3 regions of the Cedecea neteri genome follow, and region 3 is predicted to be linked to each of the others. Evidence: predicted binding sites of a transcription regulator. Region 3 holds the regulator's gene; each other region holds the start of a gene.
What was found. Region 3 encodes PurR, which represses purine synthesis genes. Its sites were predicted from a motif close to CANGCAAACGTTTGCNTG; they were not measured.

Region 1 (6,771 bases), 370 kb from region 3:
GACCTTACGCCGATGGGCACCCAGGCGCATGAATGGTTCCAGGCACATCAGCAAATAAGCCCGGATCTGGCGAACAGCCAACGCGCAGCATTGCAGGCATGGCTGGACGAATATCCCGATCAGCTAGGAATAGCCCTGACTGACTGCATCACCATGGATGCTTTCCTGCGTGATTTCGGCAAGGAGTTTGCCACGCGCTATCAGGGGCTGCGCCACGATTCAGGTGACCCCGTTGAGTGGGGAGAAAAAGCCATTGCCCACTACCAGAAGCTTGGCATCGATCCTTTAAGCAAAGTGTTGGTGTTTTCCGACAACCTGGATTTAAACAAAGCCGTGGAGCTGTACCGCCGCTTCTCATCCCGGGTTAACCTCAGCTTTGGTATCGGCACCCGCCTGACCTGCGACATTCCGCAGGTTAAGCCGCTGAACATTGTGATTAAGCTCGTGGAGTGCAACGGTAAGCCGGTGGCTAAGCTTTCGGACAGCCCGGGAAAAACCATCTGCCACGACAAAGCCTTTGTTCGGGCACTGCGCAAAGCCTTTGACCTTCCGCTGGTTAAAAAAGCCAGCTGATTCAGCGATAATCGGTGAATAGCCGCTTCGCTATTCACCGCCCTTCTCTCATTCCTTTATTTCTTCATAAGTAACGCGAATTCTGCTTGTCTGATGGCGCGCGACAGGTAACATAGATAGCCCCCATCTGTGGGTTACTATTTTTTTTGTCATTGACCATTTAATAGAGAGAAAACTATGAGCGTTGTGCCTGTAGCCGACGTACTCCAGGGCCGTGCCGCCGTTGACAGCGAAGTCACCGTGCGCGGATGGGTACGTACTCGAAGAGATTCAAAAGCTGGTATCTCCTTCCTCGCCGTCTATGACGGTTCCTGCTTTGATCCTGTACAGGCCGTCATTAATAATTCTCTGCCCAATTACAATGAAGACGTTCTGCGCCTGACCACTGGCTGCTCCGTGATTGTTACCGGCGTGGTGGTCGAGTCTCAGGGCCAGGGCCAGGCATTCGAACTTCAGGCTACCAAAGTCGAAGTGACCGGCTGGGTTGACGATCCGGATACCTATCCAATGGCGGCCAAACGCCATAGCATCGAATACCTCCGCGAAGTGGCTCACCTGCGTCCGCGTACCAACATGATTGGTGCCGTGGCTCGCGTTCGTCACACGCTGGCTCAGGCGCTGCATCGCTTCTTCCATGAAAACGGTTATTTCTGGGTCTCGACTCCGCTCATCACCGCTTCGGACACCGAAGGTGCCGGGGAGATGTTCCGCGTTTCAACGCTGGATCTGGAAAACCTGCCTCGCACCGCAGAAGGCAAAGTCGATTTTGATAAAGACTTCTTCGGTAAAGAAGCCTTCCTGACCGTTTCCGGCCAGCTGAACGGCGAAACCTACGCGAGTGCGCTGTCAAAGGTTTATACCTTCGGGCCGACTTTCCGCGCGGAGAACTCCAACACCAGCCGCCACCTGGCTGAGTTCTGGATGCTGGAACCGGAAGTTGCCTTTGCCGATTTGGACGACGTTGCCGGTCTGGCCGAAGCGATGCTCAAGTACGTCTTCAAGGCCGTGCTTGAAGAGCGCATGGACGACATGAAGTTCTTTGCTGAGCGCGTGGACAAAGAAGCCATTGAGCGCCTCGAACGCTTCATCTCCGCAGACTTCGCCCAGGTGAACTACACCGATGCGGTGGAAATCCTGCTGAACTGTGGGCATAAGTTCGAAAACCCGGTTTACTGGGGCGTCGACCTTTCCTCCGAGCACGAGCGTTACCTGGCCGAGCAGCACTTCAAGGCACCGGTGGTAGTGAAAAACTACCCGAAAGACATCAAAGCTTTCTATATGCGCCTTAACGAAGACGGTAAGACAGTTGCCGCTATGGACGTCCTGGCGCCAGGCATCGGTGAAATCATCGGTGGTTCCCAGCGTGAAGAGCGTCTGGATGTGCTGGATGCACGCATGGCTGAAATGGGCCTGAATAAAGAAGACTACTGGTGGTACCGCGACCTGCGCCGCTACGGCACCGTGCCGCATTCCGGTTTCGGCCTGGGCTTCGAGCGTCTGATTGCCTATGTCACCGGCGTTCAGAACGTGCGTGACGTGATTCCGTTCCCACGTACTCCACGTAACGCCAGCTTCTAAGCCAGCAAAACCAAAGGCCAGCTCTCCGCTGGCCTTTTTTACATTTGACAATAAAAGGTCTATTTTCTTCAACGCTCATTAAGCAAACGTCAATTTCAACCTCCATTCCCGACTACCCCGTTACCAACTGTTTCTATCTCACACTCTTTAACAAAAATTGCGCTTAAGTTTGCTCGCATTTCAAATCAGTGCTGGGCATAGCACAATCGTTCACTTTTCACACAGACATCTGGACATCCAAAAACAAGTCAAAAAATGAACAATTGTGAACAAGAAATACCCATTCATTGAGCTTATGCGGATTAAACATAAGTAATTCATATATATATGTTAACAAGCGAAGCATTTTTGTTGCGCTAAGAATGAAATTTGAAATGGTTCACAAAGTTCCCTGAAATTAATATTTAGTTACACATATTTTCTTTTTGAAACTCAGTTTAGACATTTGTAGCACTTTCAGGCTAGCGAAACGGTTTCATGGATGGAAAGATGCCTGACAGATACAGAAAGACACCAAACTATCATCAATAGTTCCGTAAAGAATTATTGACGGCAGTGGCAGGTGTCCATAAAAACCACAATGAGGGTAATAAATAATGATGAAGCGCAATATTCTGGCAGTGGTTATCCCTGCTCTGCTGGTAGCCGGTGCAGCTAACGCTGCAGAAATCTATAACAAAGACGGCAACAAAGTAGACCTGTACGGCAAAGCTGTAGGTCTGCACTATTTTGCTAAAGACAACGGTGTAAACGCTCAGGGTAACGGCGACAAAACTTACGCCCGTCTTGGCTTCAAAGGCGAAACTCAGATTAACAGCCAACTGACCGGTTACGGCCAGTGGGAATACAACTTCCAGGGTAACAACTCTGAAGGCGCTGATGCTCAGACCGGTAACAAAACCCGTCTGGCCTTCGCTGGTCTGAAATTCGGTGACGCAGGTTCCTTCGACTACGGCCGTAACTACGGTCTGGTTTATGATGCAATCGGCGTGACCGATATGCTGCCAGAGTTCGGTGGTGACACCGGCAACAGCGACAACTTCTTCTCCGGTCGTAACGGTGGCCTGGCTACTTACCGTAACCACAGCTTCTTCGGCCTGGTTGATGGTCTGGACTTCGGCGTTCAGTACCTGGGTAAAAACGAACGTAAAGACAACGCATCACGCTCTAACGGTGACGGCTGGGCGACCTCCGCAAGCTACACCGTTGATGGCTTCGGCATCGTAGGTGCTTACGGCGCGGCTGACCGTACTAACGCTCAGCAGACAGAGACTATCGGCCACGGTGCTAAAGCTGAGCAGTGGGCTACCGGTCTGAAATATGACGCGAACAACATCTACCTGGCCGCGCTGTACGGTGAAAGCCGTAACGCAACTCGCATCACCATCAACAAACAAGATGGCTTCCTGAACAAAACTCAGGACTTCTCTGTTGTGGCACAGTACCAGTTCGATTTCGGCCTGCGTCCATCCATCGCTTACTACAAATCTAAAGCGAAAGATGTTGAAGGTATCGGCAGCGAAGATTACATCAACTACATTGATATCGGCGCGACCTACTACTTCAACAAAAACATGTCTACCTACGTTGACTACCAGATCAACCAGATCGACAAAAACAACAAGCTGGGCGTTGGCGCAGACGACACCGTTGCTGTTGGTATCGTTTACCAGTTCTAATTTCAGCCATTTGTTTGTCTGAAATGTTTAAAAACAGGGCTTCGGCCCTGTTTTTTTATGGCAAAAAAGTAGAATAAACCCGATGTTATCGCTAACTGTCTCTTTTTGTCGCAAACGGTTGGCAATTCGTAAAACAGCAGTTAACCTGAAAGCGATTTCCCCCGATATCACTAATGGAACCCGTCATGTTTGAGAACATTACCGCTGCCCCTGCCGATCCTATTCTTGGTCTGGCTGACCTGTTTCGCGCCGACGACCGTCCAACCAAAATTAACCTCGGCATCGGGGTCTATAAGGACGAGACCGGTAAAACCCCTGTCCTGACCAGCGTGAAGAAAGCTGAGCTTTATCTGTTGGAAAATGAGACCACCAAAAACTATCTGGGCATTGATGGTATTCCAGAGTTTGGCCGCTGCACGCAAGAGCTGCTGTTTGGCAAAAGCAACGCGCTTATTGCCGACAAACGTGCCCGTACGGCGCAAACCCCAGGCGGGACCGGTGCGCTGCGCGTTGCCGCTGATTTCCTGGCAAAAAACACCTCAGCAAAACGCGTCTGGGTGAGTAACCCAAGCTGGCCTAACCATAAAAGCGTGTTTAACGCAGCGGGCCTGGAAGTGAAAGAGTACGCCTACTATGACGCGGAAAATCACAGCCTGGACTTTGATGGCCTGGTGGCCAGCCTGCAGGCGGCGGAAGCCGGTGACGTGGTGCTGTTCCACGGCTGCTGCCATAACCCTACCGGGATCGATCCTACCGCTGAACAGTGGAAAACGCTGGCAGAGATGTCGCTGGCCAAAGGCTGGCTGCCGCTGTTTGACTTTGCTTACCAGGGCTTTGCTCGTGGTCTGGAAGAAGATGCTGAAGGCCTGCGTCTTTTCGCAGCCGCTCACAAAGAACTGCTGGTGGCCAGCTCCTACTCCAAGAACTTCGGTTTGTACAACGAACGCGTGGGCGCTTTCACGCTGGTTGCCGCCGATGCCGACACCGCTGACCGTTCATTCAGCCAGGTAAAATCGGTTATTCGCGCCAACTACTCCAACCCACCGGCACACGGCGCCTCCGTTGTAGCGACGATTCTGAGCAACGACGCGCTGCGTACCATGTGGGAACAAGAGCTGACCGATATGCGCCAGCGCATTCACCGCATGCGTCAGCTGTTTGTGAATACCCTGCAGGAGAAAGGCGCCAATCGCGACTTTAGCTTCATCATTAACCAGAACGGGATGTTCTCGTTCAGCGGCCTGACCAAAGAACAGGTTCTACGCCTGCGTGAAGAGTTTGGCGTTTACGCCGTCGCATCTGGCCGCGTTAACGTGGCGGGCATGACGCCGGATAACATGGCGCCGCTGTGCGAAGCCATCGTTGCTGTGCTGTAATCACCACGCATAGCAAAAGAGCCGCATAAGCGGCTCTTTTTTATTTGAAACCCGCTTTACCAGACCGGCTGCTCATCCTGCAAAAACGGATTATGCAGGCGCTCGTAACCCAGCGTAGACATTGGGCCGTGGCCGGGAATAAAGGTCACATCATCCCCCAGCGGTAGCAGCTTACGTTTGATCGAATCAATCAACGCCGCGTGATCGCCGCGCGGGAAATCGCTGCGCCCTACTCCACCTTTAAAGATAACATCACCCGAAATCAGTAAACGAGAGTCCGCATCGAAGAAAACGATATGGCCAGGCGTATGCCCCGGACAATGCAACACCTGTAAAGTTACATTCCCTACGGAAACACATTCCCCTTCGTTTAACCAGCGGTCCGGCGTCAAAGGCTGACACTCGTCGAGGCCAAACATCCGGCTTTGCTGCGGCAGTCCCTGCAGCCAGAACTCATCTTCTTTTTCCGGCCCCACAACGGGCACGCCGTAATGTGCCGCCAGCTCAGCCGCCGCGCCAACGTGATCGAGATGACCATGCGTCAACAGGATTTGGCTAATCTGCACGCCTTTTTGCGCCACTTCTTGCTTAATGCGCGCCGCATCGCCGCCGGGATCCACCAGCGCCGCCTGCTGCGTTTCCTTGCACCAAATAAGAGAACAGTTCTGGGCAAAAGCCGTGACCGGAATAATGTGATAGTTCATGCTGCTCCATTACCGACAACAAAGCCGGATTCCGTTGTTTTACCAGTGCCTTACCGGCCCGGTGTCAATATGCACAAAGTCGCTGCTGGGGTAGTATCCTACACCACCTGCCCGCATTGATAATGCTGCTTTGCGAATATTGCTTAACGAAACGCCTTCAATATGGAAATCCATCGCCTGGCCTTTGGTGTGGTAGCTTTTTTTCGCTACACCACGGCTGTGGGCACGGAGTTCATTATTGGTGTCGATGGAACGGTAACCGGAAACCAGCTGGACCGGCTTGTTAGTCCCCAAAAGCCCCTGCAGGCGATAGAGTTGGTCAAACAGGGAAGGATCGATGGATTTAATCTTGTTCGCCCGGTAGTCCCGGAAGAAGTGATTAAGTTTTGCTAATTCATCCTGAATATAGCCTCTGCCATCAAAAAACTCAGCTTTCAATGACTCTCCAGTATGCAGGTTATTGAGAGTCAAAATACGCGGGCGTGGTGTCGAGAGGGTGGCAAACGACGGCAAAGGCATGAGAGCGGCACCGAAAGCCACGCCCCCCAAAGCCAGTAGCTTGCGGCGATTAGCGTCAAATTTGTCCATGATATCCAGGTCTACAGGTAATAAAATGATGGTTTAATATGCACTTTTGCGCACAGCCATCGCACCATAACTGCCCGAATCCGGGGAGTCAAGGCACGATAAAACCCAGCAACGGCGGGCCCTGTAGAGGACCCGACTGAGTTTTACATTTTCTACGACCACTAATTCATTAGAAATGTTGCGTTTAGCGGATTAATAACCCGGCTTTTGCGAGGTTTTGTGCGCCAGATCGCGCGGTGAGATCATAATTGTAAATATCTGTACGGAACTCGG
Region 2 (6,771 bases), 1.5 Mb from region 3:
CCGGCGAAGGCGCGAAAGCCTCCCTGAGCGCGTTTGATTACCTGATTCGCACCTCAGCCCCGGAATAAGGCACCTGCCAATAAGGCCGCACCACAGCGGCCAGCCATAAAAAAAGCGGCTCATTGAGCCGCTTTTTCACGTTCTGAATCTTACTTACGACGCCAGGTGGTGCCGCCCGCGCCGTCTTCCAGCACAATGCCCATCTCGTTCAGACGGTCACGCGCCTGGTCCGCCAGCGCCCAGTCTTTCGACTGACGTGCATCGTTACGCTGCTTGATCAGCGCTTCGATTTCCGCCACTTCGCCGTCGTCCGCCTGCGCGCCGCCCTGCAGGAACTGCTCCGGATCCTGCTCCAGCAGACCCAGAATTGCAGAGAGCTTACGCAGCGCCGCTGCCAGTCCGTTTGCCGCCGCAAGATCTTCCGCTTTCAGGCGGTTCACTTCGCGAGCCATATCGAACAGCACGGAGTAGGCTTCCGGGGTGTTGAAGTCGTCGTCCATCGCTTCGCGGAAGCGGGCTTCGAAGGCTTCGCCCCCGGCTGGTGCGACATTGCTGTCGGTGCCGCGCAGCGAGGTGTACAGGCGCTCCAGCGCAGAGCGAGCCTGTTTCAGGTTCTCTTCGCTGTAGTTGAGCTGGCTGCGGTAGTGGCCGGACATCAGGAAGTAACGCACGGTTTCCGCGTCGTAATACTTCAGCACGTCACGCACGGTAAAGAAGTTGCCCAGAGATTTGGACATCTTCTCGCGGTCAACCATCACCATCCCGGAGTGCATCCAGGTGTTGACGTATTCGCCGTCGTGGGCACAGGTAGACTGCGCGATTTCGTTCTCGTGGTGCGGGAACATCAGATCGGAGCCGCCGCCGTGAATATCAAAGTGGTTGCCCAGCTCTTTGCAGTTCATGGCGGAGCATTCGATATGCCAGCCCGGACGGCCTTCGCCCCACGGAGAAGTCCATGCAGGCTCGCCTGGCTTGGACATTTTCCACAGCACGAAGTCCATCGGGTTACGCTTCACGTCAACCACGTCCACGCGCGCCCCCGCCTGGAGCTGATCCAGATCCTGGCGAGACAGCAGGCCATAATTCGGGTCGGTCAGCACCGAGAACATCACATCGCCGTTTTCCGCCACATAGGCGTGATCGCGGGCCAGCAGCTGTTCAACAATTTCGATGATTTCCGGAATATGTTTGGTCGCACGCGGCTCGCTGTTCGGGCGTGAAATGTTCAGCGCATCGAAATCTTTGTGCATTTCGACGACCATGCGGTCGACCAGCGCCACAAAGTCTTCGCCATTTTCATGGGCGCGCTTAATGATTTTATCGTCGATGTCGGTGATGTTACGCACGTAGTTCAGCTCATAGCCGAGGGAACGCAGGTAGCGCGCCACCACGTCAAACGCAACAAAAGTACGGCCATGGCCGATGTGACAGAGATCGTAAACGGTGATACCACACACGTACATGCCTACCTTTCCGGCATGAATAGGTTTGAATTCCTCTTTTTGGCGAGTCAGTGTATTAAATATTTTTAACATCAGGGGATTCCATGTAAGCGTGTGGAAGAATACTCCCGGTTATCTTACCCGATTATTTTCCCCGACGGCAGTCTGCTTTGCATTACTGACTATGATGTAGCGTTATGCTATAACAGCGTGCTGGTACGACGGCACCGTTTGCCGCCGTACTCTCTGACACTCATAGGATGCAAGCATGGTTACTTTTCACACTAATCACGGCGACATTGTCATCAAAACTTTTGATGATAAAGCGCCTGTTACCGTTAAAAACTTCCTGGACTACTGCCGCGAAGGCTTCTACAACAACACCATTTTCCACCGTGTGATCAACGGCTTTATGATCCAGGGCGGCGGTTTCGAACCGGGTATGAAGCAGAAAGCGACCAAAGACACCATTCAGAACGAAGCGAATAACGGCCTGAAAAACACCCGCGGTACGCTGGCAATGGCTCGTACCCAGGCTCCGCACTCTGCCACCGCACAGTTCTTCATCAACGTTGCCGACAACGACTTCCTGAACTTCAGCGGCGAAAGCCTGCAGGGTTGGGGCTACTGCGTGTTCGCAGAAGTAGTCGAAGGGATGGACGTGGTTGAGAATATCAAAGCCGTTTCCACCGGCCGCAGCGGTATGCACCAGGATGTACCGAAAGAAGACGTTATTATCGAAAGCGTGACCGTCAGCGAATAATGTCGACGCTGTTTATTGCAGATTTACACCTCTGCCCAGAAGAACCGGCGATCGTCGCCGGTTTTCTGCGTTTCTTATCCGGTGAAGCCCGCCAGGCGGATGCGCTCTACATTCTTGGCGATCTGTTCGAAGCCTGGATTGGCGACGACGCCCCGGAGCCGCTCTACCAGCAAATCGCCGCGGCCATTAAAGCGGTGGTTGATACCGGCATTCCCTGCTATTTCATTCACGGCAACCGGGACTTTTTACTCGGCAAGCGCTACGCCAAAGCCAGCGGCATGACGCTGCTGCCGGAAGAAAAGCTCATCGATGTTTATGGCCGCAACATACTGATCATGCACGGCGACACGCTGTGTACCGACGACGAAGGCTATCAGGCGTTTCGCCGCAAGGTTCATCAGCCGTGGCTGCAGAAGCTCTACCTTGCCCTGCCGCTGTTTATTCGCCAGCGTATCGCCGACCGCATGCGCGCCGACAGCCAGGCGGCGAATAATATGAAGTCGCTGGAGATCATGGATGTGAACCCGCAGGCGGTGGTCGACACCCTCACCCGCCACAATGTTCAATGGCTGATTCACGGGCATACCCATCGCCCGGCGATTCACGAACTTGAGGCTAACGGGCAACCCGCTTTCCGCTGCGTGTTAGGCGCGTGGCATAGAGAAGGGTCGATGATCAAAGTCACGCCGGAAAACGTCGAGCTGATTCATTTTCCTTTCTGACCTAAAAGCCCACTTTTTTGCCGATTCGTTAACCACGCAACCGTTTTCCTTGCCGGAAGTTCGTGCTATTCTCTGAGCCCTTCTGATACGGGCGCCCGTCGCCCGATGATGTCTGCACACCCACAGGAGTTTTGAGACGCATGTCTTCTGAGCACACCCCGGCGCGTATCGCCATTGTTATGGGTTCCAAAAGTGACTGGGCCACCATGCAGTTCGCCGCTGAAATCCTTACCGCCCTGAATGTCCCTCACCATGTTGAAGTCGTCTCCGCCCACCGCACGCCGGATAAGCTTTTCAGCTTCGCCGAGCAGGCCGAAGCCAATGGCTACCAGGTGATCATCGCCGGAGCCGGTGGCGCAGCGCACCTGCCGGGTATGCTGGCCGCGAAAACCCTCGTCCCGGTGCTGGGTGTGCCGGTCCAAAGCGCTGCTCTTAGCGGCGTGGACAGCCTTTATTCTATCGTCCAGATGCCGCGCGGCATTCCGGTCGGCACGCTGGCCATCGGTAAAGCCGGAGCCGCCAACGCCGCCCTGCTGGCCGCGCAGATCCTGGCCCTGCATGACGCAGACCTGAGCCAGCGCCTGGCGACCTGGCGTCAAACCCAGACCGACGAAGTGCTCGATAATCCGGACCCACGGAGTGAAGCATGAAACGCGTTTGTGTCTTAGGTAACGGCCAACTGGGGCGCATGCTCCGCCAGGCCGGTGAGCCACTGGGCATCGCCGTTTACCCTGTCGGGCTGGACGCCGAGCCGGAAGCCGTGCCGTTCGCCCAGAGCGTGATCACCGCCGAGATTGAACGCTGGCCGGAAACCGCCCTGACCCGTGAACTGGCGCGCCATAACGCCTTCGTTAACCGCGATATCTTCCCGATCATCGCCGACCGCCTGACGCAAAAGCAGCTGTTCGATAAGCTCGGCCTGGCCACCGCGCCGTGGCAGTTGCTCTCCGGCAGCCACGAATGGCAGGACGTGTTCAGTAAGCTGGGCTCTCTGGCTATCGTGAAGCGCCGCGTGGGCGGCTACGATGGCCGCGGCCAGTGGCGCTTACGTGCCGATGAAACCGACCAGCTGCCGGCAGAGTGCTACGGCGAATGCATCGTCGAGCAGGGCATTAACTTCTCCGGCGAAGTTTCTCTGGTAGGCGCGCGCGGCCACGACGGCAGCACGGTGTTCTACCCGCTAACTCACAACCTGCACCAGGACGGCATTCTGCGCACCAGCGTTGCCTTCCCACAGGCTAACGCCGAACAGCAGCGCCAGGCCGAAACCATGCTCACCGCCATCATGCACGAGCTGGGCTACGTCGGCGTGATGGCGATGGAGTGTTTCGTCACGCCAGCCGGCCTGCTGATCAACGAGCTGGCCCCGCGCGTACACAACAGCGGGCACTGGACGCAAAACGGCGCTTCAATCAGCCAGTTCGAGCTGCACCTGCGCGCCATCGTGGATTTGCCGCTGCCGCAGCCTGTCGTTAATGCCCCGTCGGTGATGGTGAACCTGATCGGCACCGACCTGAACTATGCCTGGCTGAAGCTCCCGCTGGTGCACCTGCACTGGTACGACAAAGAAGTTCGTCCGGGCCGCAAAGTCGGGCATCTCAACCTGAACGACAGCGATACCGGCCGCCTGAGCGCCTCGCTGGAAGCCCTGGTTCCCCTGCTCCCGGCCGAATACGCCAGCGGCATTGCCTGGGCGCAGAGCAAACTGGTGAAGTAAAACCGCACCTCGTCTGACCCTCTGTTTGACTTTAGAGGGTCAGACCATTTTCCCCCTTCCCCTTTCCTTTGCCCGACCAGAAGCGCACAATTCCCCCGTTTCGCCGCTTCAGACTAAGGTTATGCCATGGAAAAACGCCCCAATACGCAGGACTACGACCGCCTGCTGCTCAACGACATTCCGCTGATTGACGTTCGTGCCCCGGTAGAGTTCGCTCAGGGAGCGATGCCCGCTGCCCATAACTTACCGCTGATGCTGGACGATGAACGCGCGCAGGTCGGGACGTGCTATAAGCAGCAGGGTCAACAGGCCGCCATCGAACTGGGGCACCGGCTGGTCAGCGGCGAGCGAAAAGCCAGCCGAGTCGAACGCTGGCTGGAAAGCTGCCGCCAGCAGCCCGAGGGCTATTTATGCTGCGCCAGAGGTGGAATGCGCAGCCACATCGTGCAGCAGTGGCTGCGGGAAAATGGCCTCGAGTACCCGCTGGTCACCGGCGGCTACAAAGCCCTGCGCCAGCATGCCATGCAGGTAATCGACACCCGTTCTCAGTGGCCGATGGTTATCGTCAGCGGCAACACCGGCTGTGGCAAAACCATTCTGATCCGTTCGCTGCCGACGGGCGTTGACCTTGAAGGCCTTGCGCACCACCGCGGCTCGTCGTTTGGCCGCACGATTGTCGCCCAGCCTTCTCAGGCCAGCTTCGAAAACAATCTCGCCGTCACCCTGCTCAAAATCAGCCCGACCGAATCAAAAACGCTGGTTGTGGAAGATGAGGGCCGGATGATTGGCTCCCGCCATATTCCCGAAGCCTTCAGAGAACAGATGCTGCGCTCGCCGATTGTGGCCATTGACGATCCGTTCGAGCTGCGGCTGGAGAGGCTCAAAAACGAATACTTCCGGCAGATGAGCGAGGCGTTTTTATCCGTCAGCGAGGAAGAAACCGCGTGGCGCGATTACGCCGAGTATCTGCACCACGGCCTGTTTGCCATCCGCCGCCGCCTGGGCATGGAACGCTTCCAGCAGTTCACCGCCAGGCTGGACGAGGCCTTGTTAACCCAGCGGAAAACCGGCTCCTGCGAAGGCCATCTGGCCTGGCTGTCGCCGCTGCTGAAAGAGTATTACGACCCGATGTACCGCTATCAGCTCAGCCAGAAGGCCGACCAGATCGTCTTCCGGGGGGATTACCGGCAGGTCGAAGCCTGGCTGCGCAGCGTTAACGAGTAGTCGATTTTTCCCCGGCGGCGAGCGTCAACCCGAGTCCGGTCACCGCCAGTCCAACCAATGGAATGCCCACCGCCCACGGTAAAGTAAACGCCAGCGCGAACAGTGCCGTGCCGGTGGCTGGCCCCACCGAGCCCTGCAGATCGCTCACCACCGAAAGTGCCGCCATATAGGTCGCACGCAGCCGCGCCGGGGCTAACTTGTTCACCGCTGTCGGGATTAGCGGGCCGGTCATCATCTGAGACAGCGAATAGAGGCAGACCGCCATCACCAGCGTCACGACGTGTGGATGCGCCAATAGCAAAACAAAGCCGGTGATCAGCGCCAAACCCGCGCCGAGCGTGATAAACAAGGCAGAACGTCGGGCAAACAGTTTCGTTAAGGCCAACTGGCCGACCGTATTGATCCCTGCGCCGAACGCGAACAGATAGCCGATGCTGGCGGCGCTCATCCCCATCTGATTGCTGGCGTACAGCGGCATAACGGCCTCCACCCAGCTCCCGGCGACGCCCAGCAGCAGCACCCAAATCAGCAGCCCGGCCAGGCGGCGATCCCGGAACGCTGGCAGCAGCGCGCTGAGCCCCTCTTCATCATCGGCCTCATCGTCCACTCCAGCGGCCAACGGACGCGTTTCCCCCAGAGAGATCGTCAGCATCAGGCCACCGATCACCATCACCGAACCTCCGGCCAGAAAGACGTAGCCCAACCCCTTTTGCACCAGCACCGTGCCCAGCAGCGGCCCGGCTATAGCGCCCGCCCCAGAACACACGCGCATGATGCTGAACTGGCGGCGATGTTCCGAGGCTGGCGTGGCGTCCGCCACAACGGTATAGATGGTCGGGTGCAGCACGGATTCAAACAGGCCAATAACGATCAGCACAGCGGCGGCAGCAAAAACCCCGTGCG
Region 3 (6,771 bases):
CGCATCATTAAAACGTAACCCATTCCACCCGTTTGTGACGTTTGATACCGCGGCCCTGAGCGGCCTGGTGCTGGGGCAAACCGTGCTGGCAAAAGCCTGCATCGCCGCAGGCCAGAAGTTTGACAGCTCGCAGGCCCACTCCGCCCTGTACGACACCGAGCAGACCGCCCTGCTGTTCTGCGAAATCGTCAACCGCTGGAAGCGCCTCGGCGGCTGGCCACTGCCGTTGGCAGACGAGCCTGAATCTGAGGCATAAAAAAAGCGACCTAAGGGTCGCTTTTTTACTGGCAGGCGAGATTACTCTGCGCCTGGCTCTTCAGATTTGTGCTTCTCTGCGGTCTCTTTGATCAGTGCCTGCAACTCACCACGCTGGTACATCTCGATGATGATATCGCAGCCGCCGACCAGCTCACCGTCCACCCACAGCTGCGGGAAAGTTGGCCAGTTGGCGTATTTTGGCAGTTCAGCGCGGATGTCCGGATTCTGCAGAATATCCACATAGGCGAAACGCTCGCCGCAGGCGGACAGAGCCTGAACGGCCTGAGCGGAGAAGCCGCAGCTCGGCAGCTTCGGGGAACCTTTCATATAGAGAAGAATCGGGTTCTCAGCGATCTGGCGTTGAATTTTTTCAATAGTGCTCATTGTCTTGCTTCCTCAAACCTTGATACGGCAATAGCCTGCCATTGTAGCCAGTTGCGCCCCGGGCAGAAAACACCATTTTTCTCAGGGTTTTTCTTCTAGCCCCGGCGAGCAAACATACTTTAAGAATAACACTTTTACGGCGCGCGAAAATGAGCAATTTGCTTCATTCGAGATCAATTAAACAGCGGATAACACCCTGGAATGGTTAATTTTTTAGCTATAGCTTCCACTTTTGGCCGTTAAATAGTATTTGCCTATTAACATTATCGGCTTTTATGCATTAGAATCGTCGGGTTTCGCAAAAATCATACGCAGGCATGATGGTTAGCATCGTGCCTTCATTTATCAGGGGATTGACGAGTGGCGCGGATAAATAAAATCTCTATCACGCTATGTGCTCTGCTATTTGCTTTGCCCTATACACCTTTGGCGCAGGCGTCTGAGCACGTCCGCCATCCTGTTGCACAAAAAGGCCATCCGGCAAAGACAACAACCAGTAAAAGCAACAAGGGTAAAGAGAAAGCAAAACCGAAGGTCAGCACAGCCTCCACCAAAAAGAAGTCCGGTAAAAAAGACACCTCACCGGCAAAAGCCAAAGTGGCTAAACGCACCACCACAGGCAAAAGCAGCACCCTCGCTAAAACCAGCAGCAAAAAAACCTCGCAGAAATTAGCCCTACAGCCAGCCTCCGCCACCGTTGCCTACACTGAAAAATGCACCCATCGTAAAGGGCATAAAAAGCAGTGCGTTAAGGTGAAGTCGGAAAAAAATCTGACCATCGCGCAGGCACATAAAGTACGCGTGCAGAAAGCGCAAAAAACGGCTATGAACAAGCTGATGGGACAAATTGGTAAGCCGTATCGCTGGGGCGGTACCTCCCCACGCACCGGTTTCGACTGCAGCGGGTTGATTTATTACGCTTATAAAGATCTGGTGAATATTCGTATTCCACGCACCGCCAATGAAATGTATCACCTGCGAGATGCCTCTTCCGTTGACCGTGGCGAACTGGAAAGCGGCGATCTGGTGTTCTTCCGTACTCAAGGGCGCGGCACCGCCGATCACGTTGGCGTTTACGTTGGCAACGGGAAGTTTATTCAGTCCCCACGCAGTGGCCGCGATATTCAGATCACCTCCCTGAGCGAAGATTACTGGCAGCGCCACTACGTGGGTGCCCGCCGGGTGATGACGCCAAAAACCATTCGTTAGTCTTATCCACGCCCTTTCGGGCTAATCAGACTGATTAAAATGTTAACAGCCCGGCAACGGGCTGTTAATTGCTGCTGACAAAGAGGGAAAAAGCGTGGTTTTTCCCTCTTTGTGGTTATCAGCTAAAAATCAATAAATTGATTTTCCTCGTTTATTTTAAAACGTCACCGGGTATTTATTTCATCACAGGTAGCTTGTCAGCAGTCTGAGCAGCCCGGCAACGGGCTGTTTTATTTTGTTGTTTCATTTCGCTTTTTCACTCACCTGTAATTTGCTAACCTTATAACCACACAAATTGTAGTTATATTGTGAAACAAAATAACAAGGAGTAAAGCAATGTCGTTCGAACTACCCGCCCTGCCCTATGCTAAAGACGCGCTGGCACCGCATATCTCAGCCGAAACCCTCGAATATCACTACGGTAAGCACCACCAGACCTACGTCACTAACCTGAACAACCTGATCAAAGGCAGCCCGTTTGAAGGCAAAACGCTGGAAGAGATCGTGAGAGGATCTGACGGCGGTATTTTCAATAACGCGGCTCAGGTCTGGAACCATACCTTCTACTGGCACTGCCTGGCGCCGAATGCCGGTGGGGAGCCGACCGGTGACGTGCTGGCCGCCATCAACCATACTTTTGGCAGCGTGGAAGCCTTTAAAAAGCAGTTCACCGAAGCGGCCATCAAAAACTTTGGCTCCGGCTGGACCTGGCTTGTGAAGAATAGCGACGGTAGCCTGGCTATCGTCTCGACTTCTAATGCAGGAACTCCGCTGACAACTGAGGCAAAACCGCTACTGACCGTGGACGTGTGGGAACACGCTTACTACATTGATTACCGCAACGCGCGCCCGGTTTATCTCGACCATTTCTGGGCGCTGGTGAACTGGAAATTTGTTGCGCAAAACCTGGCGGGCTGATTTCTATCGGTTACTTACGAAGTAGGAAGGTGACGTTTTTCTTCCTTCATCTATATATGATAAGGGCCGCTTTTCGCGGCCCTTTGTAAATCAGTGCAGGACGGCGGTAAGTGCTCCGGCAACAATCAGACTCAGTACGATAACCGTAGTCACCACGGAAAACTTCAGATCGGTACTCATTGCAAGCTCCTTTTATTTCCCTACAAAGTGTATGTGGGGTGATTTTCCCACAATTAGCGATAAAAATCCTGCTGGATTTGCGCAGATATCGGTTTTCCCTCTTCCACTTTGCCCCGGGATAAGCCAAAATCCTTCGCTAATTTACCGCGTATCGCCCGGCAACGCCCTCCTCCCGCTGTATGTCGCATCCCCGACAGGCCTGCAACCAACGTGTTGCCCCAGGAGTTAGCGAAGGCAAACGTTTAACATATGAGTTATCAGGAGTTTACGATATGGTCTGGAGTGACATCTAATGGCAACGATTAAGGACGTAGCGAAGCGCGCAAACGTTTCCACTACCACTGTGTCACATGTCATTAACAAGACCCGTTTTGTGGCGGAAGAGACGCGCAATGCCGTTTGGGCAGCCATCAAAGAGCTGCACTATTCACCGAGCGCCGTGGCGCGTAGCCTGAAGGTCAACCACACCAAATCTATCGGCCTGCTTGCGACCTCAAGCGAAGCCCCTTATTTTGCGGAAATTATTGAATCCGTTGAGAACAGCTGTTTCGCCAAAGGTTACACCCTGATTCTGGGCAACGCGCACAACAACTTTGAAAAGCAGCGCGCTTACCTGTCCATGATGGCGCAAAAACGCGTGGACGGGCTGCTGGTCATGTGTTCCGAATACCCTGACACACTGCTTTCAACCCTGGAAGAGTACCGCCATATTCCGATGGTGGTGATGGACTGGGGCGAAGCCCGCGCAGACTTTACCGATTCCGTGGTCGATAACGCCTTCCACGGCGGCTACCTCGCGGGTCGCTACCTGATTGAACGCGGCCATCGCGATATCGGTGCTATCCCGGGTCAACTGGAACGTAACACCGGCGGCGGCCGCCATGCAGGGTTCCTGAAGGCGCTTGAAGAAGCCAATATCAAAGTGCCTGATAACTGGGTAGTTCAGGGTGATTTCGAACCGGAATCGGGTTATCGCGCCATGCAGCAGCTGCTTAACCAGCCGCATCGCCCTACCGCTGTTTTCTGTGGCGGCGATATTATGGCGATGGGTGCGATTTGCGCCGCTGATGAAATGGGGCTGCGCGTGCCGCAGGACATTTCTATCATCGGCTACGACAACGTGCGCAACGCCCGCTATTTCTCTCCGGCGCTGACCACTATCCACCAGCCGAAAGAGCGCCTGGGCGAAACGGCGTTTAACATGCTGCTCGACCGTATCATTAATAAACGCGAAGAGTCGCAGACGATTGAAGTTCATCCGCGTCTGATTGAACGCCGCTCGGTGGCCGACGGCCCGTTCCGCGATTACCGCCGCTAAGCCTCTTCGGGGGCCGGGAATACGTTACCCGGCTCCTGCAACCACTCCTGATTCATCGTTTCACTATCGCCCAAATAGTCCAGCAACCAGCTCAGCGCGGGCGAAGCATCATCCTGCCGCCAGGTCAGGCAGCAGGCCGCGTCCGGGAATGGATTTTCCAGCAGCAGCTCTTTCCAGTCTCCCCTGACGAGCCACGGCTGGGCAATGTGCGTTGGCACCATACCAATGCATAATCCCGCCGTCAGGCAATCCTCCCCCGACGCCCAGTCCGGTACCACCACGCGGCGCTGGTTGTCGAGCAGCCAGGTAATGCGCTTGGGAAGTGAACGGGAGGTATCTTCCAACACCAAAGACGGCCAGGGGCGAATGTCATCATCCAGAATGATACCTTCCCGTTGCGCAAGCGGATGGCCAGCGGAAACCACGCAGCGCCAGCTAAGCGCCCCCATGTCCCGAAATGCGTAGCGCCCCCCGACCGGGATCGCCTGCGTGGCGCCAATCGCCGCCTCAACTCGCCCGTCGGCCAGCGCGTCCCACACGCCGTTGAACACTTCCTGGGAAACCCTTAATTCGATATCCGGAAAATGACGATAAAAATCCAGCACCAGCTGGCGGGTTCGCTCAGGTTTAACGATATTGTCTACTGCAATAGACAGATGCCCGCGCCAGCCGTTGGCTATCTGCTGGCACTGCTGGCGCGTTGCCATCATTTTTTTGATAACAGATCGGCCTTCTTTGAGAAAAAATGCCCCGGCGGCGGTCAGCTCAACGTCCCGATGACGCCGTTCAAACAGCGGCACGGCCAGCCATTCTTCAAGCTGCCGTACCGTATAGCTGATGGCAGACGGCACGCGATGCAACTCCTGGGCCGCACCGCTAAAGCTGCCGTTTCGCGCCACGGCATCAACCACTTCCAGCGAATATTCAGACCACATATTTCTGCCTGCAAAAAATTTGAATGCAATTTGCAAATATTAGCGTTTCACAAGCGGTTTTGCACTCCGTAGACTCCTGCCCCGTTAACCTGCTATCAAAATCAAGAGTGAAATATGCAACCATCAAAGGGATTTCTTATCTGGCTTGCGGGGCTGAGCGTGCTGGGTTTCCTGGCCACCGACATGTACCTGCCCGCCTTCGCCGCCATTCAACAAGATCTGGGTACCACCGCCTCCGCCGTGAGTGCCAGCCTGAGTCTGTTCCTCGCCGGCTTTGCTTTTGCCCAGTTGATGTGGGGCCCGCTTTCCGACCGCTTCGGGCGTAAGCCTGTGCTGTTGATTGGCCTGGCCATGTTTGCCGCCGGCTGTATCGGGATGCTTTGGGTGCAGGATGCCACCACGCTGCTGGTGCTGCGCTTTATTCAGGCCGTGGGCGTCTGCTCGGCCGCAGTTAGCTGGCAGGCCCTGGTGACCGACTATTATCCTGCCAACCGCGCTGGCCGTATTTTTGCCACCATCATGCCGCTGGTCGGGCTTTCTCCGGCGCTGGCCCCGCTGCTCGGCAGCTGGCTGCTGAACCATTTTGAATGGCAGGCCATTTTCGCCGTGCTGTTCGTGGTCGCTTTGCTGTTGATGATCCCCACGCTGCGCCTCAAGCCCCGGACTCAGCACCACGAGCAAACCGAAGACAATAAAGTCAGCTTCTTCTCTTTATTACGTTCCCGCGTTTACGGCGGCAACGTGCTGATTTACGCCGCCTGTTCCGCCAGCTTTTTCGCCTGGCTCACCGGCTCGCCGTTTATTCTGAATGAGATGGGCTACAGCCCCGCGGCAATAGGCCTGAGCTACATGCCGCAGACTGTCGCTTTCCTGGTCGGGGGCTATGGCTGCCGCAGCGCGCTGCAAAAGTGGAGCGGCAAACAGCTGCTGCCCTGGCTGCTGGCCCTGTATGCCCTGAGCGTGGTAGCCACCTGGGGCGTAGCGGTGAGTGGCCATGCTGACCTGACGCTGCTGCTTATCCCGTTCTGCGTGATGGCCGCGGCGAACGGTGCCATCTACCCTATCGTGGTTGCCTCTGCCCTGCTGCCTTTCCCACAGGCAACCGGGAAAGCCGCAGCGCTGCAAAACACCCTGCAGCTTGGGCTTTGCTTCCTGGCAAGCTTAATGGTTTCCTGGCTGGTCACGACACCGCTGCTGACCACCACCAGCGTGATGCTGGCGACAATCCTGCTTGCCGGTCTGGGCTATGCCCTGCAGCACACGGCCCAACGAGAAGCACAAAACAAGGGCCACAGCGAGTTGTCCCGCGCACAGTAACCTGCATGATAATGTGAATGTTGTGTGATTAGCTTGCTAACAATATTCCATTGAACCCTCAATTAAACGGGCTTATAGTAATTGCGGTTCTACTATAAGTCTTATCAATTTTATTTTGCGGGAGCCGGAGCGCTTTCGTTTTTCCATGGATGGCCTTTCAGTAAGGGAGAATCCCCCCTTTCTCTGTTCTACGTCGGATATCAGGCACGCGGAATTTTCCGTGAGAGTTCTCACAAGCCGAGAATAGCGTCT

Region 1: the regulator PurR is predicted to act here: its motif matches at 3,938-3,955, upstream of LH86_RS12110 (amino acid aminotransferase).
Region 2: the regulator PurR is predicted to act here: its motif matches at 2,961-2,978, upstream of purE (5-(carboxyamino)imidazole ribonucleotide mutase).

What each region holds. Positions count from the first base shown of each region.
Region 1 covers NZ_CP009459.1:2,572,647-2,579,417, reverse strand. Annotated here, with positions in the region: gene pncB (nicotinate phosphoribosyltransferase) at 1-573, shown strand, start outside; gene asnS (asparagine--tRNA ligase) at 751-2,151, shown strand; gene ompF (porin OmpF) at 2,748-3,830, shown strand; gene LH86_RS12110 (amino acid aminotransferase) at 4,016-5,206, shown strand; gene LH86_RS12105 (MBL fold metallo-hydrolase) at 5,263-5,910, opposite strand; gene LH86_RS12100 (YcbK family protein) at 5,950-6,498, opposite strand; gene ldtD (L,D-transpeptidase) at 6,683-6,771, opposite strand, start outside.
Region 2 covers NZ_CP009459.1:4,458,693-4,465,463, forward strand. Annotated here, with positions in the region: gene ahpF (alkyl hydroperoxide reductase subunit F) at 1-68, shown strand, start outside; gene cysS (cysteine--tRNA ligase) at 150-1,535, opposite strand; gene ppiB (peptidylprolyl isomerase B) at 1,711-2,205, shown strand; gene lpxH (UDP-2,3-diacylglucosamine diphosphatase) at 2,205-2,927, shown strand; gene purE (5-(carboxyamino)imidazole ribonucleotide mutase) at 3,068-3,577, shown strand; gene purK (5-(carboxyamino)imidazole ribonucleotide synthase) at 3,574-4,644, shown strand; gene mnmH (tRNA 2-selenouridine(34) synthase MnmH) at 4,771-5,868, shown strand; gene LH86_RS20800 (MFS transporter) at 5,858-6,771, opposite strand, start outside.
Region 3 covers NZ_CP009459.1:2,937,941-2,944,711, reverse strand. Annotated here, with positions in the region: gene rnt (ribonuclease T) at 1-256, shown strand, start outside; gene LH86_RS13915 (Grx4 family monothiol glutaredoxin) at 298-642, opposite strand; gene LH86_RS13910 (C40 family peptidase) at 1,003-1,851, shown strand; gene sodB (superoxide dismutase [Fe]) at 2,188-2,769, shown strand; gene LH86_RS22600 (YnhF family membrane protein) at 2,860-2,949, opposite strand; gene purR (HTH-type transcriptional repressor PurR) at 3,242-4,267, shown strand; gene punR (DNA-binding transcriptional activator PunR) at 4,264-5,202, opposite strand; gene punC (purine nucleoside transporter PunC) at 5,317-6,519, shown strand.